4 regions of the Enterobacter sp. JH25 genome follow, and region 2 is predicted to be linked to each of the others. Evidence: predicted binding sites of a transcription regulator. Region 2 holds the regulator's gene; each other region holds the start of a gene.
What was found. The regulator PhoB, encoded in region 2, activates phosphate uptake and scavenging genes when phosphate is short. The targets are predictions, from matches to a motif close to CTGTCATAAAACTGNCNNAT.
Positions count from the first base shown of each region.

Region 1: a site for PhoB is predicted at 2,998-3,017, ahead of L2Y28_RS02925 (esterase-like activity of phytase family protein). Genes of this name have one in related genera too.
Region 3: a site for PhoB is predicted at 2,377-2,396, ahead of uvrB (excinuclease ABC subunit UvrB). Genes of this name have one in related genera too.
Region 4: a site for PhoB is predicted at 2,853-2,872, ahead of glpT (glycerol-3-phosphate transporter). Genes of this name have one in related genera too.

Region 1 covers NZ_CP091319.1:599,797-607,029, reverse strand. The annotation lists gene L2Y28_RS02930 (3'-5' exonuclease) at 1-1,509, shown strand, start outside; gene L2Y28_RS02925 (esterase-like activity of phytase family protein) at 1,594-2,952, opposite strand; partial or broken gene L2Y28_RS02920 (YfaZ family outer membrane protein) at 3,362-3,906, shown strand; gene L2Y28_RS02915 (NAD-dependent succinate-semialdehyde dehydrogenase) at 4,085-5,455, opposite strand; gene L2Y28_RS02910 (AraC family transcriptional regulator) at 5,606-6,349, shown strand; gene L2Y28_RS02905 (LysE family translocator) at 6,398-7,051, shown strand; gene L2Y28_RS02900 (DUF445 domain-containing protein) at 7,055-7,233, shown strand, end outside.
Region 2 covers NZ_CP091319.1:971,392-978,624, reverse strand. The annotation lists gene proY (proline-specific permease ProY) at 140-1,513, opposite strand; gene brnQ (branched-chain amino acid transporter carrier protein BrnQ) at 1,595-2,914, opposite strand; gene phoR (phosphate regulon sensor histidine kinase PhoR) at 3,324-4,619, opposite strand; gene phoB (phosphate response regulator transcription factor PhoB) at 4,641-5,330, opposite strand; gene sbcD (exonuclease subunit SbcD) at 5,518-6,723, shown strand; gene sbcC (exonuclease subunit SbcC) at 6,720-7,233, shown strand, end outside.
Region 3 covers NZ_CP091319.1:1,371,891-1,379,123, forward strand. The annotation lists gene bioC (malonyl-ACP O-methyltransferase BioC) at 1-500, shown strand, start outside; gene bioD (dethiobiotin synthase) at 493-1,194, shown strand; gene L2Y28_RS06525 (ABC transporter ATP-binding protein) at 1,157-1,879, opposite strand; gene uvrB (excinuclease ABC subunit UvrB) at 2,628-4,643, shown strand; gene yvcK (uridine diphosphate-N-acetylglucosamine-binding protein YvcK) at 5,160-6,068, opposite strand; molybdenum cofactor riboswitch at 6,295-6,428, shown strand; gene moaA (GTP 3',8-cyclase MoaA) at 6,416-7,233, shown strand, end outside.
Region 4 covers NZ_CP091319.1:3,127,739-3,134,971, forward strand. The annotation lists gene yfaE (class I ribonucleotide reductase maintenance protein YfaE) at 1-219, shown strand, start outside; partial or broken gene glpQ (glycerophosphodiester phosphodiesterase) at 325-1,382, opposite strand; gene glpT (glycerol-3-phosphate transporter) at 1,394-2,746, opposite strand; gene glpA (anaerobic glycerol-3-phosphate dehydrogenase subunit A) at 2,996-4,624, shown strand; gene glpB (glycerol-3-phosphate dehydrogenase subunit GlpB) at 4,614-5,831, shown strand; gene glpC (anaerobic glycerol-3-phosphate dehydrogenase subunit GlpC) at 5,828-7,018, shown strand; gene L2Y28_RS15055 (nicotinamide mononucleotide deamidase-related protein YfaY) at 7,050-7,233, opposite strand, start outside.

The DNA of each region.
Region 1 (7,233 bases), 370 kb from region 2:
CCCCTGCTTCGCCAGAAACAGGGAGAGCATGAGGGCGGTTTTATTATGCCGTATGGATACGGTGTTTATTTGAGCAACATCACTCGGGCACAGCTGGAAAAGAGTTTTACACCTGAGGAGTTGAATGAAATATTGCCCGCCAGCCAGGTGATATGCAAAGACGAACTCAACGAGTTTATGACTCGAGAACAAATCTCTGGCCGGCTCGAATCCCTTATCAAACATCACTTTGTTCATAACACAACACCACAGCAGCTCGACCGCATCCGGTGGCATCTTTATCCCGATGTCCGCATTAACCCATCCGTTACGCGGGTTGACCTGGATAATTTTACTTTCCACACCCCTGATGTGGTATGCATGATGGACAGGAACCAGGAACAACTCGCCAGAAGTATGGGGGCGGGACACAGGGTAATTCATGGCGTGGCAGGTTCGGGCAAAACGCTCATTTTGCACCACCGATGTATTGAGCTTGCCAACAACATTGAAAACACCAAACCGATACTGGTGATTTGCTACAACATTACGCTGGCTAAAAAACTCAAAGCGCAGCTCGAACAGCATAGCCTCAGACTTCCCGTCGAAGTTATCCATTTCCACGCCTGGTGTTATCAGCAATTAAACGCGCATCGGCGTCTTCCCCCCAGGAGCAAAAACTTTATTGAGCTGATGGAAAATGCGCTGACGGTGGCATTTGAAGAGGGAGCAATCAAACCGGAGCAGTACAGCGCCGTTTTGATAGATGAAGGACACGATTTTAAACCGGAATGGCTAAGAATCCTCGCCAAAATGCCGGACAATAAAGATAGCTCCCTGCTGTTTCTGTACGATGACGCTCAGTCAATTTATCAGAAAAAGAAAGCTCTCGATTTTACCCTGTCCAGCGTCGATATAAAGGCTCAGGGCCGTACAACTATTTTGGATACCAATTATCGCAACACCCGGCAAATACTCCATTTTGCCAGCAGCGTAGCATTTAATTATCTCAATAATCACATAGAAGCTTCTCTCAAATACCAGCAGCCTGCCGCAGGTGGCCTGTCCGGGAAGTATCCCGCGCTGGCCAGCTTTGATAATCAGGACGAGGAGATTACGCGCGTCCTCGATTGGGTCACAGAGCAGCGACAGGAAGGTGTTGCGTGGTCAGAAATCGCCATACTGTGCCCCTCAACCTACAGCATTTCAGGCATGCTCGCGCCAAGGCTTGAAGCCCGCAAGATCCCATACCAGATGATTGTCTCCAGCGATGATAAAAAGCACTGGTCCCCGCAGAATGATTACCTCTGCGTCATGCCGCTGCCCAGCAGCAAGGGGCTTGAGTTTAATTCGGTCGCCATTATGGATGCGGCAAAGGAAAGGGACAGTGAAGATCTGAGTGACGATATCAAGCGCCTTTACGTCGGCATTACCCGCGCACGACAGAATCTTCTGGTGACAATGCACGGAACCGGAAGCCTGCGAGATCATCTGGTCGAGACCTGGGAAAAGAGCGTTAAGTCGATCTAACTATTCCGCGTTGAAAAGTATCTGCACCGAACAATCCCCTCTCCCCTGTGGGGAGAGGGCCAGGGTGAGGGGTAAAGTCCAATATTATTTCAACGCCTCCGGCAGCGTCACAATCCATAGCTCGCTGTCGGAATCCGGCTTCTTCAGCGGCTTGACGCTGAGGGTAGTTTCAACCGCTTTGTCATCCAGCGTCAGCTTGCCTTCCGCGTTCACCCGATAATCCTTGAGCTTCTTGCCCTCGGCCGGGTTGTGCATCGCCACCTTCACGCCAAAGTCATTATCGTTCGCCACCGCCAGCGTTTTGTCGTCAATCAGCGCCAGCCCTTCGGCCTTTTCCTGCTGCCAGCCCAGCGCACGCAGATCGACCACCTGCGTTTTTTCCGCAAGTGAAATGCCGCGCTGCGCCAGCGTTTTCTCATCGTCAAATTCCGGGTATTCGCCCGGCTTGTCGAAGGCGGCCAGATCGCTCGCCTTGCTCAGATCCACCCTGTAGATGAGGTTACGCATTACGTCGTTTTTATCTTCGCCCTGTTCAATCAGCAGGATAGTGTGGTTATCCAGCGCCACGATATCGCCGATTTTGGCGTCGCTGTTTTTGCTGTAGGCCGCGCTGTCGACAGGGTAGCCGTACATCGCGGTTTTTCCGGTCGCCGGATCGAAGCTGACCAGTCGCGTAAACAGCGCCTGCTTTTTGCTCTTCCCGTCGATATCCAACGTACTCTGGACAGCGGCGATAATACGTCCGTCCGGCATGCGGGTCAGGCCTTCAAATCCCCGGTTTGCCTGGCGCCATTTGATAACATTTGGCAGACCGCCGGCGATGGATTTCTCCCCTTCCGCCGCCTGTGGGCCGTGGATCGCGAGGATTTTCCCTTTACTGTCAATATTAATCAGGAACGGACCATACTCATCGCACAGCCAGTAGCCGCCCTTCCCGTCCGGCGTGATGCCTTCCGTATCCAGCCCGCGGTTATCGCCTTTCAGCACTTTTAAGGTGTCGCTTAGCGCGATTTCATTGGTGGAACCAATCACGCCACTTTGCAGCGGCAGACCGTTGATTTCGCCTTTATCGTCATGCAAAGGACGCGCGTCCACGGCCTCCGCTTTACCGTTTTGCACGCGGATCGTCATTAGCAGCGGGGCGAAATCCGGGGTAACAAAGATTTTAGCGTCATTTTTCCCCATTTTTGGCGAATCCGCGTTAGGACCGCGATCGGTCACGGTCGTAAACGTCAAGGCATCGCCCTGCTTGCCCGTAAACAGCAGGCCAGAGCCAGTCCCCACAGGCAGCCCGTTCGGAAACGCGCTGGCAAACGCACCGCTGTATTTGACATGCGCGCCTTCGGGAAAACTGAGGACGTAACGCTCCGCGGTTGGCTGTGCCGCCAGGCCAGAGAAAGAGAGCGCACAACCAATTAGCACAGGAATGATTTTTCTTTTCATAGTGTTAGCACCCAGTAAGTGAAGCCAACAACGTAATGAAGAAACGTGTCAGAAAAATGACATGGTGAAAGCGGTTCGGCACAACGGGGCGTATAGCCACCTCCAGAAATGTAAACCTGTGTCTTTATCTGTGACAACTGAAACACTTTTGGAAATTATTAGAAACTCAATTAATTCATCCTGAACTAATTTTTCCGACCCGTTCAGCGTACGTTTAATGAGAATCCTGAACCCTTCCTAAACGCGAATGCATTACGTATTGACTCCTTGCCGGGTCAACATTCGAACAACATTTAAAATTCAAAAACCAAACAAAATCAGCATAAAAACGTGACAAGCATCGCATTTGCAGAGATAAACAGCTCTTGTTAAGGTGCCCTCAGATTAATTTGATGACGAGGAAAAACTCATGAAAAAGCTCAACGTTCTCCTTCTTTCCGCTCTGACTGCCGTATCGGGCTCCGCACTGGCCATGGGCGGCAGCATTGAGCAGGGTAAAAACTTTACCAACCTGAATGTGGAAATGGGGAAATCAACCTCCGGTCTGTACACCGAAGGTAGCTGGCTGAAAAACACCGATGACGGCACCACAACCGGTGGCGTAGGAGCAGGCTACAACTTTGAAGTCGGCCCGGTGATGCTGAACGCAGGCGCTAAGGCCCTCTACGTTGGCCCGAAAAAAGGCGATAACGGCGTGGCGTTCCCGGTCGGCGGCGGTGTGAACGTTGCCCTGACCGACAGCATCAGGGTATTCGGTGAAGGCTACGTTGCGCCAGACGGCCTGAACAACAGCGTGAAAACTACGTTGAAGCGAATGGTGGCGTAAGCTGGACGCCAGTGAAGCCGGTGACGCTGAAGGTGGGTTATCGTCACGTGAGCGTTGATGGTAAAGACGGTCGTCCTAACCACACGCTGATTGACGGCGCATATGTTGGCGGTGGCGTGTCCTTCTAAGCCTGTTTGCCCGTTTCGCCCGGCGGCGCTACGCTTGCACGGGCCTACAATGAAGGGTGCAATTTATGAATATTATTGCACCTTGTAGGCCGGGTAAGCGCAGCGCCACACGGCAAAAAAGGCGATGAGACTGTTAATAAAAAAACCTGCCGGATGGCAGGTTTTTTTATGTCCGACATTACTTGCGAACGACCACCAGCTTCTGGTTCACAAACTCTTTGATCCCCAGGTCCGACAGCTCGCGTCCGTAACCCGAACGTTTTACGCCGCCGAACGGCAGTTCTGCCGCCGTATCGGTGAGCCAGTTGATGTACACCATCCCGGTCTCAATACGCGATGCCATCTTCTTCGCGCGCTCAATATCCTGGCTGAACACCGCTCCGCCCAGGCCGTAGTGAGAGTCGTTCGCCAGCGCGACCGCCTCGTCGTCGTTTTTCACCACGTAAATCTGCGCTACCGGGCCAAAGAACTCTTCAAAGTACGCCGGGTTGTCGCGTGAGATGTTGGTCAGGATGGTCGGCTCAAAGAAGCTCCCGTCTCGCTGCACAGGTTTGCCGCCATAGTGCAGCGTAGCGCCGTTTTTCACCGCCTCGTTAACCTGTTTGGTCAACGTGTCGAGCGCGTCTTTAGAGGACAGCGGCCCCAGCGTGGTGCTTTCGTCCAGCGGATCGCCAATCTTCACCTGCTTAAATGCCTCGGTGAATTTGCTCAGGAAGGCATCAGCAATCTTTTCATGCAGGATAAAGCGCTTCGCCGCGGTACAGACCTGCCCGGCGTTGTTGAGCCGCGCGTTAACGCCGATCTTCACCGCTTTATCCAGGTCCGCATCGTCGAGCACCACGAATACGTCGTTACCGCCAAGCTCCAGCGTGGATTTCTTAATGTGCTTCGCCGCCTGGGCCGCTACCACGCTGCCCGCTTTTTCTGAACCGGTTAGCGCCGCGCCCTGTACGCGATCGTCAGCGATGATGTTCGCCACCTGATCGGACGAGATAAACAGGTTGGTCCACGCCCCTTCCGGCGCGCCCGCCTCACGCACCAGATGGGCGAAGGTTTCCGCACAGTGCGGCACAATGCTGGCGTGTTTAGCGATGACAGGGTTACCCGCCGCCAGGTTTGGCGCCAGAACGCGCATCAGCTGATAGTACGGGAAGTTCCATGGTTCGACGGCCATCAGCACGCCGATGGGGTGATGTTCAACCCATGCTTCCCCGAGTTCAGAGTCATACTTCACCGGGGTCAGGAACTGCTTCGCGTTGTCCGCATAGTAGCGGGCGATTTGCGCGCACAGCTTCACCTCGCCGCGGCTCTGTTCGATGAGCTTACCCATCTCCTGGCTGGCGATTTTCGCCAGCTCCTCCACGCGTTCGTCGATCAGGTCCGCCAGCTTATGCAGTACCGGCAGGCGCTGGCTTATGTCGCCTTTCGCCCAGTCGGAGTGATAGAGCGCATCGGCTGCCTTCAGCGCCGCTTCAACATCTGCGTCAGTGTGGGAGGGATATTCTTTGATGAGCTGGTTAGTGGCAGGATTTACTGTCTGATAAGCCATATCGAATCTCCATGTTTTACCGCTTAGGGTATTAAGGGTAGTCAACATGACTGGCTATGGACGTAAAGTTGGGTATATCCGGAAGGTTCTGAGTAAAGCGATGCCATACCGTGGCTGGCGTGGTATAAAAAACCTTCATAAGGAGTTGCTATGACCGATACCCGCCACATCCGTCAGACCTTTCACCGCGCCTCGGGCCTTGAACTACGCAGCACGTGGCAGAGCATGCAGGCGTACAAACGCCATTGCCACCCTCAGCTCTCCATCGGCGCAATTGTGGAAGGCCAGACATGCTGCGTGTGTAATGGCAGAGAATACATCCTCCAGCCCGGGGACCTGATTGTGATCCCGGCTTATGTCCCACACAGCTGCAACCCTGTTGCCGGGCAGCCGCGTAGTTATCATATGCTTTATATCGATACGGACCTTCCCCTTGCGGTTCAGGTGATTCGCAACGCTACGCTGTTTATGTATTACCGGGAAGTTGTTGAGAGGATGTCCCCTGCGTCCGTAGACAGGCTGCTTACTGCCCTTCCCCATTGCATGGATGAGGCAGAAAAGCCTGGATCAACCAGCCAGCAGGTTCAGCAGGCATTTCTTTCCAGTCTTTCCAGCCCGCCTTCCCTCGACGCACTTGCGCAACGATTCTCGCTGCGAAAGGAGACGCTGATCCGTACCTTCAAGAAGGACACGGGCCTGACGCCTGGCAGCTTCCTCAATATCTCCCGCGTTGAGTACGCCAAAGCGCGGCTGCGTGCCGGGGATGATATCGCCGATGTCGGCTACCAGAGCGGGTTTGCCGACCAGAGCCATTTTCATAAGACCTTTGTGCGCTACACCGCCGCCACACCGCGCCAGTACGCTACGGGCCGATCAATATCAGACAATAAATAGGTTCTGTGTTTTCGTAGTCTGGCCCCAGTTTTGCATTCTGAGGTCGCTATGGAACTGTTCTTCCCTTCCGCTTTTCTCGCCCTGGCGCTGGCGCATTTTGTTGCCCTGTTAAGCCCGGGCCCGGATTTTTTCCTGCTGATGGGCTACGCCGCCCGCTACCGACTGCGCGGCAGCGCCGGATTGTGCATCGGGATAGCGGCAGGAAATGGGCTTTACATTTTGCTGGTCATTATGGGATGGAGCGCGCTGCGTCAGTTCGCGTGGCTGTTCACGTTGATTGAATTATCCGGCGCACTGTATTTGCTCTGGATCGGCTCGCATCTTGTACGCAGCCGACCGCAGACGCTGGCGCTAAATGAAACACATGAGCGCTGCCCCTCGCTGCGTAAGCAGATCCTGCTGGGGCTGGGTTCGGCGCTGTTGAATCCCAAAAACGCGTTGTTCTACCTGGCGCTGATGACGGCGTTACTCGGGCCGGACGTCACGCTGCTTCAGCAGGCGACCTGCGGCGTCTGGATGGTGATGGTAGTACTGGTATGGGATTTTGCGCTGGTGTCGCTGATGGGGTTACCGGCGGTTCAGCGAAAGCTCAGCCGTTCGCTCTGGCTGATAGAGCGCACGGCGGGGGTGGTATTGATGGGGTTTGGTGGGTGGGTGCTGTGGCGGTTTTTGCACTTTTCCCCCGTATCCCTCTATCCTTAACCCATGGAAAAACATACCGAACTCAAACGCGCCAAGCTTCTCGCGCTGTCGCTGCTGCTGATTGCCGCTGCGGCCTTTATCACTACCCTGTTCCTGCCGCAAACCTTCTGGGTACGCGGCGCAAAAGCTATTGCCGAGGCGGCGATGGTCGGCGCGCTGGCGGACTGGTTTGCCGTTGTCGC
Region 2 (7,233 bases):
GACGTCACCTTGCCACAGGGTTGTTAAGGATAGCTCACCATGATGGGATTTATTGGGGGAGGAGGACGGGGGAGGAGGCATCAGTGCGGCCTGATGCCCTCACCCTAACCCTCTCCCACGGGGAGAGGGGAAAAGAATGTTACTGTGCTTCCGCCAGCTGACGATCGCGGCGACATTTAAACATCCAGCCCACCAGCAGCAGGACGATCCACGCGAAGCCCACGTACAGGGAAATACGGGTATCCGGGTGATAACCAATCAGGCCAATGATGAAGACCAGGAAGATGAGACCGACAATGGTCGTTGGCACGCCGCCCGGCACTTTAAACTTCAGCGCTTTGGCCTCTTCTGGCGACAGGCGGCGACGGAACGCAATCTGCGACAGCAGGATCATGATCCACACCCACACCGTCGCAAAGGTCGCCAGCGACGCAATCACCAGGAAGACGTTCTCTGGCATAATGTAGTTCAGGTAGACCGAGAACAGCAGCGCCACGGTCATGACCAGCACCGTTACCCACGGGGTACCGCGACGCGACGTTTTGGCAAACACCTTCGGCGCACTGCCCTGCTCCGCCATGCCGTGCAGCATACGGCCCACGCCGAACACGTCACTGTTGATGGCCGACAGCGAGGCGGTCAGCACCACAAAGTTGAGAATGCTGGCGGCAAACGCAATGCCCATATGCTGGAAAGTCAGGACAAACGGGCTGCCGTTGGTGCCCACCTGGTTCCACGGGTAGATGGACATAATCACAAACAGCGTGCCCACGTAGAACACCAGGATGCGCATCGGTACCGAGTTGATGGCGCGCGGAATAGACTTCTCCGGATCTTTCGCTTCCCCGGCGGTGATGCCGATAATCTCGATTCCGCCATAGGCGAACATGACCATCTGCAGCGACATGACCATCCCGAGCCAGCCGTTGCTAAAGAAGCCGCCGTTGCTCCACAGGTTGTGAATGCCGGTTGGCTGTCCACCGTTGCCGATACCCCAGATGATAATGCCGAAACCGGCGAGGATCATGATGATAATGGTCGCGACCTTGAAGAAGGAGAACCAGAACTCCAGCTCGCCAAACACCTTCACGCTCATCAGGTTAACGGCGCAGATAATCAGCACCACGCTCAGCACCCAGATCCAGTGCGGCACGGCGGGGAACCAGACCCCCATATAGATACCAAACGCCGTCACATCGGCAATGGCAACAATCAGGATTTCGAAGCAGTAGGTCCAGCCGGTGATAAACCCGGCCAGCGGGCCTAAATTTTCCTGCGCGTAGCGGGAGAAGGAACTGGCAGAGGGGTTGTGAACCGACATTTCGCCAAGGGCGCGCATGATGATATACGCCGCCACGCCGCCGATGATGTAGGCCAGCAGAACGCTTGGACCGGCCATTTTGATGGCATCTGCCGAGCCATAAAAAAGACCGGTACCGATAGCCGAGCCCAGCGCCATAAAGCGGATGTGGCGGGTGCTCAATCCACGTTTAAGTTTGTTAGTGCTTTCCATTAAAATCTTGCCATTCAACACGAAAAAAACAAAAAACCACGGGGCCTTAAGCCCCGTGGTTAAACAATTTGTTGCCGTTGATTAATGGGCGTTGGATGTCACCTGACGCCCTGCCGCACGGTCCCAGATAATCGCCAGAACCAGCGCTACAACGGAAGGCATCAGCCAGGCCAGGCCCTGCTCGGACAGCGGCAGACGCTGTGTCCAGGCTGGCAGGATTTCTGCAAATGCTGATGCTTTGATCCCGTCAAGGATACCAAAAATCAGGCTGATAAACATGGCTGGCGCAATAATTCGCGTGGAGTTATGCCACCACGGACGGGTGAAGCTCAGCACTACCAGCACGATACATGGCGGATAGATCGCCGTCAGCACCGGAATTGAGACCTGAATCAGGTGGCTCAGACCGAGGTTTGACACCGCCATGGAGAAGATGCCGAGGATAAACACCAGCGTGCGGTAAGAAAGCGGCAGATACTGAGCGAAGAACTCCGCGCAGGCGCAGGTCAGACCCACCGCCGTCACCAGACAGGCCAGGAAAATCAGCGCCGCCAGCAGCATGCTGCCTGCACCACCAAAGGTGTGCTGCACGTAAGCATGCAGGATCGCCGCGCCGTTTGCGCTCTGATCGACCAGCGTTGCGCTATCTGAACCCAGGCGGAACAGCGCCAGATACAGCAGCGTCAGGCCGACACCGGCCATCAGGCCAGCCCAGATGGTGTAGCGAGTCAGCAGACGCGCTTCGGTCACACCGCGGGAACGCGCGGCGTTAACGATAACGATACCAAACACCATCGCGCCAAGCGTATCCATCGTCAGATAGCCGTTCACGAAACCGTTTGAGAACGCCGCGTTCTGGTAAGCGTCCATCGCGGAGCTGATGGGCCCCGCAGGCCAGACGATGGCCGCAACCGCCAGCACAATCAGCGCCACAATTTTCAGCGGTGCCAGGAAGTTACCCACAGTATCCAGCAGTTTGCCGGGATAGAGAGAAACCAGAATAACGATGGCGAAGTAAATGAGGCTGTAAATAAACAGCGGCATCGCGCCGTCACCGGTCAGCGGGGCAATACCCACTTCAAAGGAGACGGTCGCCGTACGCGGGGTTGCGAACAGCGGGCCAACAGCCAGATAGCAGACGGTTGCCAGCAGAACGCCAGCCACTTTGCCAATCGGGGTGCTGAGGCTGTCCACACCGCCACCGACTTTCGCCAGCGCGATAACGGTCAGTACCGGCAGGCCCACGGCAGTAAGCAGGAAGCCAAACGCAGCCGTCCAGACGTGTTCACCCGCCTGTAAGCCAACCATTGGAGGAAAAATGATGTTACCTGCGCCAACGAACAGCGCAAATGTCATAAAGCCCAGCGCGATAATGTCACGCGATTTCAAGTGATGGGTCATAAAACCTTACTGCCTGTGGATGTGGTGTTGAATACGTTGAGATTTTCGCCATCCCTGACGGGACGATACAGCGGAAAATTTGCTCAATTTCAGCGGGATATGCTCCCGTCCAGGCGTGGCGAAGAATAGTTTTTCGATTTACCACGCAAATACAGTCGGTCTGACAGTATATGGGGGGCAATTTAAACGCTTATAACGTTTAAAGGCAAGAAGGGATCGTAAAACCAGAACAATATGCCAGCATGAAAATTAAGACCAAAATAATATGCCATGTATAAGAAAAACTCATGGCTAATCATGCGAACAAAAAAGCACCAGCCGTATAATATTCACTCGCGTTTCGCTTGACTGCAAAGCAAACGGGCCAGCAATCGCTGGCCCGTGGAAAGGTAGCCTGACACACACGCTGTCAGGCACTTTTTTTGGCAATTAATCGTTCCGGGATCGCGAAGCTAAAGCGCGTGCCCTTACCCAGGGTGCTTTCGATATTGAGCCGGCTTTCGTGGTGGCTGACGGCATGCTTCACAATTGCCAGCCCCAGTCCGCTCCCGCCGGTCTGCCGCGAGCGCGCCTTATCCACCCGGTAGAACCGTTCGGTGAGACGCGGGAGGTGTTCAGGCCCAATCCCCGGCCCGTTGTCCTCGACGCTAAACTCAGCCCCTGCCGGAGTATGCTGCCACCGCACCGCGATATGCGTCCCTGTCGGGGTATGATTCACGGCGTTATAGACCAGGTTTGAGATAGCGCTTCGCAGCTCATCTTCACTGCCGAGCACTTTCAGCGTGTTATCAACATCAAAACTCAGGGTGTGTTGATTATGGCTCAGCGTTTGGGCTTCGCGCTCCACCACTCGCAGCATCATCGGCACATCAATGATGTCGTTTAGCGCCAGCGACGGGGCAGCCTCAATTTTTGAAAGCGTTAGTAGCTGTTTGACCAGCCCTTCCATGCGGAACGTCTGTTCCCGCATGGTATGCAGCGCTTTCTCACGCGGCGCCCCCTCAAGCGTTTGCTCCTGCATCATCTCCAGATAGCCCTGAAGCACCGTCAACGGCGTACGCAGCTCGTGGCTGACGTTGGCAAAGAAGTTACGTCTTGCGCCCTCAAGCTGATGCATCTGGGTGACATCCCGCGCCACCATCAGCCACTGCCGATCGCTGTAGGGCATCACGCGAATTTCAAGATGGCGACCGTTATTGAGCTTCAAATTGTGCGGACGACTAAAATCACGCGTTTTCAGATACAGCGTGAACTCGGGATAGCGCAGAAGGTTGAGGATGTTCTGACCGTTATCATCCGGCCAGCGCAGGCCCAACAGCTGCTGTGCGAGGCCATTGCACCAGAAGATGGTCCCTTCTTCCGTCGTCAGGATCACTGCGTCCGGCAGCGACTCCGCGCCGCTGCGAAAGCGTTTTATCAGGCTTCCCAGCTCACGACGGCGCTTTTTATTACGCATCTGCATCTGGTGCAGGCCGTAGAGTAGCGGTTCCCAGCTCCCGCTTCCCGGCGGGGGTGTCATACTTCTGTCGACCCACAGCCACCAGGAAAGACGCAGTAAATTCCAGAAATGCCAGACGAGCAACCCCGTCACGGCCACCAGTAAAAACCACGGCAGATAGCCAAAAATAGCCCCCAGAATGAGGGCCGGAATACAGCATAAGATCAGTTCAAAGACGAGCCTTTTCCATGACAGACGTTCCAGCACGCGTCACACTCCTGTCATTGTTCAGAAACGGGTCGAGAAGCGATAACCCGTGCCGCGGACCGTCTGTACCATGCGATCGTGGCCGCTCAGTTCCAGTGCTTTACGCAGGCGGCGAATATGGACGTCAACCGTTCGGTCTTCGACATAGACGTTAGTTCCCCAGACGTTATTCAGCAACTGTTCGCGGCTGTAAACGCGCTCCGGGTGTGTCATAAAGAAGTGCAGGAGTTTAAATTCGGTGGGGCCCATATCGAGGGGATTTTCACCGGTCATGACCCGGTGTGAGGTAGGATCCAGGCTCAGGCCCTGCATCTCAATCACCTCTTCCACCGCCATCGGTGAAATACGGCGCATCACGGCTTTGATACGCGCCACCAGCTCTTTCGGGGAGAACGGTTTGGTGATGTAATCGTCCGCGCCGGTTTCCAGACCGCGCACGCGATCCTCTTCCTCACCGCGCGCCGTCAGCATCACCACCGGGATATCGCGGGTCATCGCCTCGCGTTTGATATGCTTGATAAACTGCAATCCGGAACCGCCAGGCAGCATCCAGTCCAGCAGGATCAGATCGGGCCAGGGTTCATTCAGCTGGTTCACCGCGCTGTCATAATCTTCCGCTTCAACCGGCTGGAAGCCATTTTGTTCAAGCACGAAGCACACCATTTCACGGATCGGAGCTTCATCTTCTACGACCAGAATACGTCTCGCCATACTTTGCCCTGTCTTATCGTATTTAAGTTACAAGTCTGTAATGCGGCGTCATTATGCGTCAGATTTATGACAGATTTATGAAAAACATTACCACGATAAATAGCAAACTGTTGTTTTATTACAGCGGTTATTTTCCGTTCCCCGAACGTTTATAATCCTGCTTTCTTATTATTGCCACGGATCTCTTATGCGCATACTTCACACCTCAGACTGGCACCTGGGTCAAAATTTTTACAGCAAAAGCCGCGCCGCGGAACATGAAGCGTTCCTGAACTGGCTGCTGGAGACGGCTCAGGCTCACGAGGTGGACGCAATTATTGTGGCGGGCGACATTTTTGATACCGGATCGCCGCCGAGCTATGCGCGTGAGCTGTACAACCGTTTTGTGGTCAACCTCCAGCAAACCGGTTGTCACCTGGTGATTGTCGCCGGAAACCATGACTCGGTGGCGACGCTGAATGAATCCCGCGATATTCTGGCGTTCCTCAATACCACCGTGGTGGCCAGCGCCGGACACGCGCCGCAGATCCTGAAAAAACGTGACGGCACGCCGGGCGCAGTGCTATGCCCAATTCCGTTTTTACGCCCGCGCGATATCGTGCAAAGCCAGGCAGGCCTGTCCGGGAGCGAAAAACAGCAGCATCTGTTGCAGGCCATCACCCGCTATTATCACCAGCAGCATACGGAAGCCTGCGCCCTGCGCGGCGAACAGGCCATTCCTATCGTTGCCACCGGGCACCTCACCACCGTCGGGGCCAGTAAGAGTGACGCGGTGCGCGAGATTTATATCGGTACGCTGGACGCGTTTCCAGCGCAAAACTTTCCCCCCGCCGACTACATTGCCCTCGGGCATATTCACCGGGCCCAGATCGTCGGGGGATGCGAGCATATTCGCTATTGCGGCTCGCCCATTTCCCTCAGTTTTGACGAAACGGGCAAAGCCAAATCCGTGCATCTGGTGAGCTTCACCGAAGGCAAACTTAGCGCCGTTGAGACGCTTGAGGTGCCGGTCACCCAGCCGCTGGCGGTGCTGAAAGGCGATCTGGCCGCCATTACCGCTCAGCTTGAGCAGTGGCGCGGCGCAGCGCTTAATCCCCCCGTCTGGCTCGATATCGAAATCACCACCGATGACTACCTGTACGATATGCAGCGTAAAATTCAGACGCTGACGGAAGACCTTCCCGTAGAGGTGCTGCTGGTACGTCGCAGCCGCGAGCAGCGCGAGAAAATTCTGCTGAACGCCCAGCGTGAAACGCTTAGCGAACTTCGGGTTGAAGAGGTGTTCGCGCGGCGGCTTGCGCATGAAGAAGTGGACGAGGCCAGGCGCACCAGGCTTAACGAGCTGTTTGCCCATACCTTGCATTCCCTCAATGACGAGGACGAAAACGCATGAAAATTCTGAGCCTGCGTCTGAAAAATCTGAATTCGCTAAAGGGTGAGTGGAAAATCGATTTCACCGCGGAGCCTTTCGCCAGCAATGGGCTGTTTGCCATCACCGGCGCAACCGGCGCGGGTAAAACCACGCTGCTGGATGCCATCTGCCTGGCGCTTTACCACGAAACACCGCGTCTTAATAAGGTCTCTCAGGCACAAAACGACCTGATGACGCGCGATACCGCCGAATGCCTGGCTGAAGTGGAATTTGAGGTCAAAGGCGTTGCTTATCGCGCTTTCTGGAGCCAGAACCGCGCCCGCAACCAGCCAGACGGGAACTTACAGGCACCGCGCGTTGAGCTGGCCCGCTGCGAAGACGGCAAAATTCTGGCCGATAAAGTCACGGATAAGCTGGAACAAACCGCCGCACTCACCGGGCTGGACTATGGTCGCTTTACCCGCTCGATGTTGCTCTCACAGGGGCAGTTTGCCGCCTTCCTGAATGCTAAACCGAGCGATCGCGCAGAGC
Region 3 (7,233 bases), 400 kb from region 2:
CAGACCGTTATCTGGTGGCCGATATCGAGGCCATCCCGCTGGAGGATGCGCTTTTTGACCTCGTCTGGAGCCATCTGGCGGTGCAGTGGTGCACCAGCCTGTCGCAGGCGCTACGCGAGCTTTACCGCGTGGCACGGCCCGGCGGAGCGGTGGCCTTTACCACCCTGCTGGAAAGTTCGTTGCCGGAGCTGAATCAGGCGTGGAGGGCGGTGGATGCGCAGCCGCACGCCAACCGGTTTCTCTCGCACGAACAGGTCACTCAGGCGCTGGCAGGCTGGCGCTATCGCAGTGAGGTCCAGACCGTCACCCTCGAATTTAGCGATGCGTTAAGCGCCATGCGCTCTCTTAAGGGCATAGGCGCGACGCACCTGCACGCCGGTCGGGAGAAGAAACCCCTTACCCGCGGACAACTCCAGCGTCTCGGGCTGGCCTGGCCGCAGGATCGGGGCCGGTTCCCGCTCTCTTATCATCTTTTTCATGGGATTATTGAACGTGACTGAACGTTATTTTGTTACCGGTACGGACACCGAAGTCGGTAAAACGGTTGCCAGCGCCGCGCTGTTGCAGGCGGCGCGTCTGCTGGGGAAAACAACGGCCGGGTATAAGCCCGTAGCCTCCGGCAGCGAGATGACGCCGGAAGGCTTACGCAATACTGATGCGCTGGCGCTACAGCGTAACAGCAGCCTTGCGCTGGCCTATTCTGCGGTGAACCCCTATACCTTTGCTGAACCCACCTCGCCGCACATCGTCAGCGCCGATGAAGAACGTCCGATTGATTTTTCGGTGCTCTCTTCCGGATTACGCGACCTGGAAACGCAGGCCGACTGGGTGCTGGTAGAGGGGGCTGGCGGCTGGTTTACCCCGCTGTCCGACGAGCAGACATTTGCTGACTGGGTGCGGGCCGAACAGCTTCCGGTCATTCTGGTGGTGGGGGTGAAGCTTGGCTGTATCAATCACGCCATGCTGACCGCTCAGGCCGTGCAGCAGGCCGGGTTGCGTCTGGCAGGGTGGATTGCCAATGACGTGGTTGCGCCGGGTAAACGTCATGCTGAGTATCTGGCGACGCTGAAGCGGGTGCTGCCTGCGCCGTTTCTCGGTGAGATCCCGTGGCTTGCCGACGGCGCAGAGCAGGCGGAAACCGGACGCTATCTTGACCTCAGCGCCTTATGTCCCGCGCCATCCAGTGCGCAATAAGGTCGTCATCCAGCTCGTTAACGTGGCCCTGTGCCACGTTACGCCCGCGATAGAGCATGCAGAAACGATCCGCTACCCGGCGGATAAACGACAGCTGTTGCTCCGCTAACAGCACCGTCATTCCCAGCTCCCGATTCAACCGTACCAGCAGTTGACCCAGCCTGCGGGCGAAGCCTTGCCCTGCGCCATACATGGGCTCATCCAGAATCAACACGCGCGGGCGATTAACCAGCGCACTGGCGAGGGCCAGCTGATACTGGTCGTCGGGGGACAGCGCAGAGGCACGGCTCTGTCGCAGCGGATAGAGTTCCGGAAACAGGGCGTACACGTCATTTTTTGATGTCGGGTCGGATTTCCCCGTCGCCCGCATAGCGATATGCAGATTTTCATCGACGGTCAGCTGGGAAAATATCCGCCGATCCTGCGGGACGTAGCCTATCGTTGGCGGCGCCGTGAATGCTGACGCAGGGCTGAGCAAATTACGCGGCGGCGCGCCAGCCTCATGCCATATGATGGTGCCGCTCTCAACGGGCACCTTTCCGGTAATGCAGTTCATGAGCGTGGATTTACCCATGCCAGGCAGGCCAACAATGCCCGTACAGATGCCTTGCGGGAAATCGATATTCACGTTCCATAGCGTATGTTGGCTTCCGTAAAACTGATTTACAGCACGCAGACTCAACATCTTTCTCTCCTTAAAAATGTGTGGGGTAATGCTCAGGCTGATATCTGCAAAACGCCTGCCAGAAACAAAATAATGATTAAAAAAGAGTCATTTTTAGGAATAACCCACTGCTAAAAGCTTAACGTTTGTTCGAATTGCACGCTCCCGGTGCCGTGCGTGTCGAATCGTGGTGCAGGGAAAATGACGGAATTGTGATTAAGATCTCGCCGGTTACTTATGAAAAAATGAACGTTTTCCAGGCAAAAAAGAGTGATAAAAATTTTTTACTGCCGCTTCGTGGGAAAAACCGGGAATTTGCTGGAGTGCATGCTGTACGGGCTGGAGGCAGTTATCCACTATTCCTGTGGATAACCTTGTGCATTAGAGTTAGAAAACACGCGATAAGCGAGAGAATACGCGGGTTACGCCCAAATTGATGCGAAACGCGGCTTTAGGAAATAGTCTATATTTTTTAACGAATTAGATAAAAGCAATTCCCTCAGCGCCAGCGACACCTGTTGCCATAAAACTTTCATAACCGCCCTTGACAAATGTTAAAAAAGTAATAGTTCTGGGGATAACCCCCTGAGGCTGGTGTTTTATATTGTCACAGTTGAAATTTAGCTCGCGAACGCACTAATCCTCTCTGCGCTACGCTAAATATCCTGACACGCTACTGGTTTTCCATCCAGTGTTTTTTACTGGCAATCCTGGCCACAACGAGTAAAATTACTCACCTGCCGCTTATTCTGTCATCAGGTCGTCGCCCATGAGTAAACCGTTCAAATTGAATTCTGCTTTCCGTCCTTCCGGGGATCAGCCCGAGGCCATTCGTCGCCTGGAAGAGGGGCTGGAAGACGGGCTGGCGCACCAGACCCTGCTGGGGGTAACCGGTTCGGGTAAAACCTTCACCATTGCCAATGTCATTGCCGATCTCCAGCGTCCTACGATGGTTCTCGCGCCGAACAAAACGCTGGCGGCGCAGCTGTATGGTGAGATGAAAGAGTTCTTCCCGGAAAACGCGGTGGAGTATTTCGTCTCCTACTACGACTACTACCAGCCGGAAGCCTACGTTCCCAGCTCCGACACGTTTATCGAGAAAGATGCCTCGGTGAACGAACATATCGAGCAGATGCGTTTGTCGGCGACCAAGGCGCTGCTGGAGCGTCGTGATGTGGTGGTGGTGGCCTCGGTGTCGGCGATCTACGGCCTGGGCGATCCGGATCTCTATCTCAAGATGATGCTGCACCTGACGCAGGGGATGATCATCGATCAGCGTGCAATTTTGCGCCGTCTGGCGGAGTTGCAGTACACCCGTAACGATCAGGCGTTCCAGCGCGGGACCTTCCGCGTACGTGGTGAGGTTATTGATATCTTCCCGGCGGAATCGGACGACATGGCGCTGCGCGTGGAGCTGTTCGATGAAGAGGTTGAACGCCTGTCGCTGTTCGATCCGCTGACCGGTCATGTGGAGTCGGTGATCCAGCGCTTCACCATCTACCCAAAAACGCACTACGTGACGCCACGCGAGCGTATCGTACAGGCGATGGAAGAGATTAAAATTGAGCTGGCAGACCGCCGCAAGGTGCTGCTGGCGAACAACAAGCTGCTGGAAGAGCAGCGCCTGAGCCAGCGTACCCAGTTCGATCTGGAGATGATGAACGAGCTGGGCTACTGCTCCGGCATCGAAAACTACTCACGCTACCTCTCCGGGCGCGGACCGGGCGAAGCGCCGCCGACGCTGTTTGACTACCTTCCGGCGGACGGCCTGCTGGTGATCGACGAATCCCACGTTACGATCCCCCAGATCGGCGGGATGTACCGCGGTGACCGCGCGCGTAAAGAGACGCTGGTGGAGTACGGATTCCGGCTGCCGTCAGCGCTGGACAACCGTCCGATGAAGTTTGAAGAATTTGAGGCGCTTGCTCCGCAGACCATCTACGTATCGGCGACGCCGGGCAACTACGAGCTGGAGAAATCCGGTGATGACGTGGTGGACCAGGTTGTGCGTCCGACCGGGCTGCTGGATCCGATTATCGAGGTGCGTCCGGTGGCGACGCAGGTGGACGATCTGCTCTCGGAAATACGTGCCCGTTCCGCCATCAACGAGCGTGTACTGGTGACCACGCTCACCAAACGTATGGCGGAGGATTTGACGGAGTATCTGGAAGAACACGGCGAGAAGGTGCGGTATCTGCACTCGGATATTGATACCGTGGAGCGTATGGAGATCATCCGCGACCTGCGCCTGGGCGAGTTCGACGTGCTGGTGGGTATCAACCTTCTGCGAGAAGGTCTGGATATGCCGGAAGTGTCGCTGGTGGCGATTCTGGACGCGGACAAAGAGGGCTTCCTGCGTTCCGAGCGCTCGCTGATCCAGACCATTGGCCGTGCCGCGCGTAACGTCAACGGGAAGGCGATTCTGTACGGGGATAAAATCACCCCGTCGATGGCCAAAGCGATTGGCGAAACGGAACGTCGTCGCGAGAAGCAGCAGCGCTATAACGAAGAGCACGGCATCACGCCGCAGGGGCTGAACAAGAAGGTGGTGGATATCCTGGCGCTGGGTCAGAACATTGCGAAGACCAAAGCGAAAGGGCGCGGCAAGGCCCGTTCAGTGGTGGAAGAGGATACCGTCGCGCTGACCCCGAAAGCGTTGCAGCAAAAGATCCACGAGCTGGAAGGGCAGATGATGCAGCACGCGCAGAATCTGGAGTTCGAAGAGGCTGCGCAAATCCGCGATCAGCTGCATCAGCTGCGGGATCTGTTTATTGCGGCATCGTAGTTTTTTGCCCGGTGGCGTTTTCTCCCTCTCCCTGTGGGCTGAGGGATCCCCAGTAATTTTTTTATGCAGAAGCAATAAAGTTGCTTTCTAAATGACTGAGGGCTGTCAGCGATGCCCTGGTCCGGCTGTAAATCGCTGAGGCGTTTGCCTTCCGGCCGGGGCGAGGCGCAGGGATGCGCCGAGAGGGCGGCTTTACAGGGACGTTGCCTCCGCCCGTACCCGATAAGCCGGAAGGAATAAGCCGAGGGCACCGCGAAGCGGCGATTTACCGCCGGGAGCACGGGTCGTCAGGGTGGTGGCGACTGAGCCACCCTGGCACGTTCACCGGTCATGTCGTTACAGAGTAGCAAGGAACATAAAGTGAACGGAATGACCACCACCGCCGTATGTTCCCCTCACCCTAACCCTCTCCCCGGAGGGGCGAGGGGATTGCTCAGTGCTCGCATTAATTTGTGGGGATCCCTCAGCCCTGTGGGAGAGGGCCGGGGTGAGGGCATCAGGCCGCACAAAACGAACCTAACCTAATGCCTGAATCGCCTTCTCCAGCGCCTCGCGCAGCAGATGGCGGTCGTGGCGATATTTAATATCGCTCGCTTCCAGCGGCTCCTGCACCATCACGCGATCGCCAATCCCCGACACATCTACTTTTGGCCCGACCACGACACCATCGATAATTTTCTTACCAACATACTGTTCCATCAGGTCCAGCTTATCCGCCAGCGACAGGCTTGCCGCCGCCGGACTGAGTTCGCGGCCTAAATTACCGATATAGACCATGGGCGCAGGCGTTCTGCGCAGCGCCTGCGCCAGCTCTTTCACCAGCAGGATCGGCATCAGGCTGGTATAAAAACTCCCCGGCCCAATCAGGATCAGATCGGCCTCGCCAATCGCTTCAACCGCTTCACGCGTTGCGGGTACGCTGGGGTAGGTCATCAGCTCTTTTGGCGGAAGAAGAAGCTGGTCGATATTCACTTCACCATACACTTCGTGATCGTCAGCATCGATCGCCATCAAATCTACCGGCTGTTCGGACATCGGGATCAGGAACGCATCCACTTTTAGCAGGTTACGAATTAAATTGATCGCTTCCAGAGGGCGCACGCTCAGGTGATCCAGCGCCTTTAACATCAGATTTCCAAGGTTATGGCCTGAAAGTTCGCCATTTCCCCCAAAACGGTACTCAAACATCGCCGAGGCCACGCTTGGCTCAGTGATGAGCTGGTTGAGGCAGTTGCGCATATCACCCCAGGCTATCCCGCCTTCAGCACGTCGGATCCGCCCGGTTGAGCCGCCGTTGTCCGTTGTTGTCACGATGCCCGTCAGGCGTGAGCCCAGTGACGATAACGACGACATAACCCGTCCCAGACCGTGACCTCCTCCAAGAGCGACCACGCGGTCCAGATCCGCAAAAGTGCGATTGCGCATACCTATTCCTTATCCTGTTAAGCTTGCGTCACAGTAACGCAACTACTCCTAAAAGACGATGCCTCTCACAAACCATAATGACGTATATCAATGCGAAAGCGCTGTTTTTGCGTATTCTGTAGTGAAAATGCACGATAACATCGTTATGTATAAATTTATATAGCGAAAAGCGACAATGGCGAAGTGGCGATTTCCACGCTACTATCGCCATAACCACGTTTTCAAAACTGAAAACATACACTCTAGCCCTGGCGCCTGTGTCGAGAGATATGGCGCCCTGGCCGTGGCGGATTTGCCACCAGGGTACAGAAAGAAATGACTGTGCCTCCCGATCTGGAAAGGTGTACATGGCTTCACAACTTACTGATGCTTTCGCGCGTAAGTTTTTCTACTTACGTTTGTCGATTACCGACGTGTGTAACTTCCGTTGCACCTACTGCCTGCCCGATGGCTACAAGCCGGGCAGCGTCACCAACAACGGCTTTCTCTCCGTGGAAGAAGTACGCCGCGTCACGCGCGCGTTCTCTGAACTCGGTACGGAAAAAGTGCGTCTTACCGGGGGAGAGCCCTCCCTGCGCCGTGATTTCCCTGACATCATTGCCGCCGTGCGTGAAAACGAACGTATCCGCCAGATAGCGGTGACCACCAACGGTTACCGCATGGCGCGTGACGTGGCGAACTGGCGCGATGCGGGGCTGACGGCGATCAACGTCAGCGTCGATAGCCTGGACGCCCGTCAGTTCCACGCCATTACCGGCCAGGATAAGTTCCAGCAGGTAATGGACGGCATCGATGCCGCGTTCACCGCCGGTTTCGACAAGGTCAAAGTCAATACCGTATTGATGCGTGATGTGAACCACCATCAGCTGGACACCTTTCTGGCGTGGATCAAACCGCGCCGCATTCAACTGCGTTTTATTGAGCTGATGGAGACCGGGGAGGGCAGCGAGCTGTTCCGTCGCCATCACATCTCCGGCATGGTCCTGCGTGACGAACTGCTGAAACGCGGCTGGATCCACCAGATCCGCCAGCGCAGCGATGGCCCGGCGCAGGTCTTTTGTCATCCGGATTATGAAGGCGAAATCGGCCTGATCATGCCCTATGAAAAAGACTTCTGTGCCAGCTGCAACCGCCTGCGCGTCTCCTCTGTTGGCAAGCTGCACCT
Region 4 (7,233 bases), 2.2 Mb from region 2:
GTGTTGTGCCAGGAAGAGCACCCTTCTCTGCTGGTGGCGCTTGAAGCACATCAGGTAGAAGTCGAGTACCAGTGTCGTGAAGGCTACTGCGGCTCCTGCCGCTGCCGTCTGGTCGCAGGCCAGGTAGACTGGCTGACCGAACCGCTAGCCTTTATCAGTGAAGGGGAAATTTTGCCCTGCTGCTGCCGGGCAAAAGGCGATATTGAGATCGAGATGTGATGTTGTCCTTATCCCCTCTCCCGGTGGGAGAGGGTTAGGGTGAGGGCATGAGGCCGCAGAGCCTGATTGTCGGGTGGCGGCTTCGCCTTACCCGACCTACAAAACCTACTTCCGGTGAATGAATTCGACCGCTTTATCCGGGAAATCCGTAAACAATCCGTCCACATCCGCCTGGTTATACAGCACGTCGTAAAGCTGATCCACGTCCGTCGCATACTCCGGCAGCTGGTCTGCACGCACGGTATACGGATGCACCTGCATCTTGCTCGCATGCGCCTCTTTCACCATCGCCGTCAGCTTCACGTGGCCCGGCGTTGAGCCTTCCGCCACCAGCATGTGGTAATCCGGCCCGATGCCGTCGGCGTACTGCGCAATCTGCTTCATCGCGCCCGGCTTAAACATCCAGTCGTAGCTGTAGTTCACCCACTTCCCGTCCGGCTGTTTTTCCTGAGTTTCATTCCAGTCGGTATAGGCAATCAGCTGCACCAGATTGAGATCCATTCCCATCTTCGGCTCCAGCTCAGTTTTGATGCGCTTCAGTTCCGCGGCATCGAAACATTGCAGGAAAACCTTATCCTGCTTGCTGGTGTAGCCGTACTTTTTCAGTACCTCCAGCGTCTTCGCGGCAATGTCTTTTCCTTCCTGATGGTGGAACCACGGCGCTTTGATTTCCGGGTAGATACCGATATTTTTGCCCGTCGAGTGGTTCAGCCCCTGAACAAACTCGATCTCCTCTTCGAAGGTGTGAATACGGAAGTCAGACTTGCCCATCGGGAAACGCCCCGGATAGACCTGCACCTTCTTGCGTTTTCAATCTCGAAGCCCTCGGTAAACTTCAGCGAGCGGATCTCCGCCAGCGTGAAGTCGATGGCGTAGTAGCGGCCATCTTTACGGGCGCGGTTCGGGAAACGCTCCGCCACGTCCGTCACGCGGTCAAGATAGTGGTCATGCAGAACGACCAGCTGGTCGTCCTTCGTCATCACCAGATCCTGCTCCAGATAATCCGCGCCCTGGGCATAGGCCATCGCTTTTGCCGGCAGCGTATGCTCCGGCAGATAACCGCTGGCGCCACGGTGGGCGATCACGATTTTATCTGCCGCCAGCGCGGAGCCTGTCATCAGGCCCGCCAGCAGCAGGCCTGTCGCTAACTGAGTTAATTTCATCGCAATGCTCCTTACTGACGACGCGCCAGCACCTCGGCATGGTGACGTTTTTCACCAATCATCACGACGATCAACAGCAGAACCGCCAGCACGCTGCCGCCAATCATCACCATAAAGCCACCGTCCCAGCCGAAGAAATCGACGGTGTAACCGACGATGGCACTTGCCGCCACTGAACCGCCGAGGTAGCCAAACAGACCGGTAAAGCCTGCCGCCGTGCCTGCCGCTTTCTTCGGTGCCAGCTCCAGCGCGTGCAGGCCGATCAGCATAACCGGTCCATAAATCAGGAAGCCGATTACGATCATACAGGCCATATCCACACCCGGATTACCCGGCGGGTTAAGCCAGTAAACGACTGTCGCGATGGTCACCAGCGTCATAAAGAACACGCCTGTCGCCCCACGGTTACCCTTAAACACTTTGTCCGACATCCAGCCGCAGATCAGCGTGCCGGGAATGCCCGCGTATTCATACAGGAAATAGGCCCAGGAGGATTTATCCAGCGCGAAGTGCTTCACCTCTTTCAGGTAAGTCGGGGACCAGTCGAGGATGCCGTAGCGCAGCAGGTAGACAAACACGTTCGCCACCGCGATGTACCACAGCAGCTTGTTTGGCAGCACATACTTCATGAAGATCTGTTTCGCGGTCAGCTCTTCTTCGTGCTTCTCGCTGTAATCATCCGGGTAGTCGTTTTTGTACTCTTCAATCGGCGGCAGGCCGCAGGACTGCGGCGTGTCGCGCATCAGGGCGAAGGCGATAATCGCCACCAGAATGGCGCCAAAGGCAGGCATATAGAGCGCCGCGTGCCAGTCGTTGAACCAGGCCATCCCCAGCAGGAACAGCAGCGGCGGAAGCCCGCCCCCGACGTTATGCGCGCAGTTCCAGACCGATACAATCCCACCGCGCTCTTTCTGTGACCACCAGTGCACCATGGTACGTCCGCATGGCGGCCACCCCATCCCCTGGAACCAGCCGCAGAGGAACAGCAGTACGAACATGACGGCAATGCTGGAGGTCGCCCATGGCACAAAGCCCATGAACAGCATCACCGCTGCCGCGAGGATCAGACCGGCGGGCAGGAACACGCGCGGATTCGAGCGATCCGACACCGACCCCATAATGAACTTCGAAAAACCGTACGCGATGGAGATCCCCGACAGCGCAAAGCCCAGATCGCCGCGGGAGAAGCCTTGTTCCACCAGGTACGGCATGGCGAGCGCAAAGTTTTTACGTACCAGATAGTACGCCGCATACCCGAAGAAGATCCCGAGGAAGATTTGCCAACGCAGACGGCGGTAGAGAGGATCAATCTCTGCCTCTGGCAGTCGCGCCCGGTGTGGCGCAGGTTTAAAGATACTGAGCATAACAGCCTCCGTGGCCTTTCAAAAATGACCGGGCATCTCGCGCCCGGCTACAGAGGCGGCGATGTTAAGAAATCACGGTGAATGTTACTGTGAATCAACGCACAGATTGTTACAGAAATATGACAGAATGCGCAAAAAAGCGCATGAAATCACGTTTCACTTTCGAATTTCGCGCGTTTATGTTCGAAATCAAACAAACCACACGATCAATGTGGCTAAATGCTAAAAAACGAACATAGAGGAAAGGCAATGACAATTCACGATCCACGCTTCAGCGATGTGATTATCATTGGCGGTGGCGCGACGGGTGCCGGCATCGCACGCGACTGCGCCCTGCGGGGATTGAGCGTCACGCTTCTGGAACGCCACGACATCGCCACCGGCGCAACGGGGCGTAACCACGGTCTGTTGCACAGCGGCGCCCGCTATGCGGTCACTGACGCTGAGTCCGCGCGCGAGTGTATTGCTGAAAACCAGATCCTCAGGCGCATCGCCCGCCACTGCGTTGAACCGACCAACGGCCTTTTTATCACCCTTCCCGAGGATGACCTCGGCTTTCAGCAAACCTTTATTACCGCCTGCACGGCGGCAGGCATTCAGGCCGAGGCGCTCGATCCTGCGCAGGCGCGCCGTCTGGAACCCTCGGTGAACCCGGCGTTACTGGGCGCGGTAAAAGTGCCTGACGGAACCATTGATCCTTTCCGCCTGACCGCCGCCAATATGCTCGACGCGCGGGAACACGGCGCACAGATCCTGACCGGGCATCACGTCACCGGGCTTATTCGTGAAGGTAATACCGTGCGCGGGGTGCGCGTGTGTGATACGCAGTACAATGAACACCGCGAGCTGTATGCCACCGTCGTGGTCAACGCGGCAGGGATCTGGGGCCAGCGCATCGCGGAATACGCCGATTTATCCGTCCGCATGTTCCCGGCCAAAGGCTCGCTGCTGATCCTCGACCATCGCATCAATAACCATGTCATCAACCGCTGCCGTAAACCGTCTGACGCCGACATCCTCGTGCCGGGGGACACCATTTCGTTGATCGGCACGACCTCAATGCATGTGGACTACAGCGAAATTGATTACAACCGCGTCACCGCTGAAGAGGTGGATATCCTGCTGCGCGAAGGGGAAAAGCTGGCCCCGGTGATGGCGCAGACGCGTATTCTGCGTGCCTACGCGGGCGTGCGTCCCCTTGTCGCCAGCGATAACGATCCGAGCGGGCGTAACGTCAGCCGCGGCATCGTGCTGCTCGATCACGCCGAACGTGACGGCATGGACGGGTTTATCACCATTACCGGCGGCAAGCTGATGACCTACCGGCTGATGGCCCAGTGGGCCACCGATGCCGTCTGCCGTAAGCTCGGCAACACCGCGCCGTGCGTGACAGCGGAGCGGGCCCTGCCCGGCTCGCAGCAATCGACAGAAAAAACGCTGCACAAAATCATTTCACTTCCTGCCCCGCTTCGCGGTTCGGCGATTTACCGCCACGGCGACCGCACCCCGACCTGGCTTGGTGAAGGGCGACTCAGCCGCAGCCTGGTGTGCGAATGCGAAGCCGTGACCGCAGGCGAGGTGCAATATGCCGTGGAAAACCTGACGGTGAACAACCTGCTTGATTTACGCCGCCGCACGCGCGTCGGGATGGGCACCTGTCAGGGGGAACTGTGCGCCTGCCGTGCCGCCGGGCTGCTACAACGTTTTCATGCCACCTCCTCAACCCAGTCGCTCGCCCAGCTCAGCGATTTTTTAAATGAGCGCTGGAAAGGCATTCAGCCCGTCGCCTGGGGCGATGCCCTGCGCGAAAGTGAGTTTACCCGCTGGGTCTATCAGGGACTTTGCGGTCTGGAGAAGGAGCACAACCATGAAATTTGATACCGTGATTGTGGGTGGAGGGCTGGCGGGCCTGCTGTGCGGTCTCAAACTGACGCAGCGGGGTCTGCGCTGCGCCATTGTCACTCGCGGTCAAAGTGCCCTGCACTTCTCTTCCGGCTCGCTGGATTTACTGGGCGCGCTATCGTTCGCCGATCTGCCGCCTGAACATCCCTACCGCCTGACGGGCGCAGAGAATATGGCCCGCTTTGCCTGCGAAACCGAACACCTGCTGACCGCCTGCGGCGCACGCATGCAGGGTGACGCCGAGCAAAATCATCAGCGCGTCACGCCGCTCGGCACTCTGCGCGCCGCCTGGCTTAGCCCGGAAGAGGTGCCTGTCGCCCCCATCGCTGCCGGGCACGTGCGGGTGGTGGGGATCAGCGGTTTCCTTGATTTCCAGCCGCATCTTGCCGCCGCGTCTCTCAGACAGCAAGGCATTCAGGTGGATACGGAGGAGATTGATCTCCCCGAGCTCGACGTGCTGCGCGAAAACCCCAGCGAGTTTCGTGCGGTGAACATTGCCCGCCTGCTGGATAATGAACGCTACTGGCCGCAGCTGTACGCGGCGCTTCAACCGCTCGGCGAGACCTGCGACGCCCTGTTTATGCCCGCCTGTTTTGGCTTAACGGACAACCGGCTCTGGCGCTGGCTCTCGGCGCGCCTGCCCTGTACGCTCGGTTTACTGCCGACGCTCCCCCCTTCCGTGCCCGGCATTCGTCTGCATACCCAGCTTCAACGTCAGTTTGTCGCCCAGGGTGGCGTCTGGTTGGCAGGCGACGAGGTGAAAAAAATCACCCTGGCAGAGGGCGCGGTAAGCGAAATCTGGACCCGCAACCACGGCGACATCCCGCTTCGTGCACGCTATACGGTGCTGGCAAGCGGCAGTTTTTTCAGTAACGGTCTGCTGAGCAGCCGGGATGGCGTGCGTGAGGCAATTCTCGGGCTGGATGTCCGGCAAAGCGCTTCCCGCGCGGACTGGTATCAAAGCGATTTCTTCACCCCGCAGCCCTGGCAGCAGTTCGGCGTGATCGTCGACACCCAGCTGCGCCCGCAGCTGGGCGGGGAACCGGTTGAAAATCTTTACGCCATCGGCTCGGTTCTGGGCGGGTACGATCCCGTGGCACAGGGCTGCGGTGGCGGCGTCTGCGCCGTCACCGCGCTGCATGTCGCGGAGCAGATTATCCAGCGCAGGGAGGGAGCACAATGAACGACACCCGATTTGAAAGCTGTATCAAATGCACGGTCTGCACCACGGTTTGCCCGGTCAGCGGCGTCGATCCGCGCTATCCCGGCCCGAAACAGGCCGGCCCCGACGGGGAGCGTCTGCGCCTGAAGGACGGCGCGCTCTACGACGAGGCGCTGAAATACTGTATCAACTGTAAACGCTGCGAAGTTGCCTGCCCGTCGGACGTGAAAATAGGCGATATCATCCAGCGCGCCCGCGCCCGCTACAGTACGCAAAAACCGACGCTGCGCGACGCGATACTAAGCCACACCGATCTGATGGGCAGCCTCTCGACGCCTTTCGCGCCGGTCGTCAATGCCGCCACCGCCCTGAAGCCGGTGCGCAGGCTGCTGGATGCGACGCTCAAAATCGACCATCACCGCAGTCTGCCGAAATATTCTCACGGCACCTTCCGCCGCTGGTATAAATCCGTGGCGGCAGAACAGGCGCAGTTCGCTGAGCAGGTTGCCTTCTTCCACGGCTGCTACGTGAACTACAACCATCCGCAGCTGGGGAAAGACCTGCTGAAAGTGCTGAACGCCATGGGGACGGGCGTTCAGCTGCTGAGCAAAGAGAAGTGCTGCGGCGTTCCGCTGATTGCCAACGGTTTTACCGACAAAGCGCGCAGGCAGGCGAAAAGCAACGTCACCGCTTTACGCGAGGCGATCGTCGACAAAGGGATACCGGTACTGGCGACGTCGTCAACCTGTACCTTCACGCTGCGCGATGAATATCCGCATCTGCTGGATGTGGATAACACCGGCTTGCGCGAGCACATTGAGCTGGCGACCCGTTTTCTCTGGCGCAAGCTGGACAGCGGGCAGACGTTACCGCTGGGCAAATTGCCGCTGAAGGTGGTGTATCACACGCCATGTCATATGGAGAAGATGGGCTGGTCGATCTATACGCTGGAGCTGCTGCGGCTGATCCCGGGGCTGGAGCTGACGGTGCTGGACTCACGCTGCTGCGGCATCGCTGGCACCTACGGATTCAAGCGTGAAAACTACCCAACGTCACAGGCCATTGGCGCGCCGCTGTTCCGGCAGATTGAAGAGAGCGGCGCAGATATCGTGGTGACGGATTGTGAAACCTGCAAGTGGCAGATCGAGATGTCCACCAGCAAACGCTGTGAACATCCCATTACCTTGCTGGCAAACGCACTGGCGTAACCGTTGCCGGGGACACTGCCCCGGCACATCCTCACTCTACGAACAGCGATTCCACGACGTTGATCCAGCCGTGCTCGCTGGCGACCTCTTTCCCGTTCAGCCAGCGGCGCAGCATGTTCAGCGCCATCATCGCGCACACCTCCTGACGCACGGCCAGGCTGTGGCGGGTAATGCTCATCCTGACCCGCAGGGCGTGCGTCCCTTCCGGCGTTGCC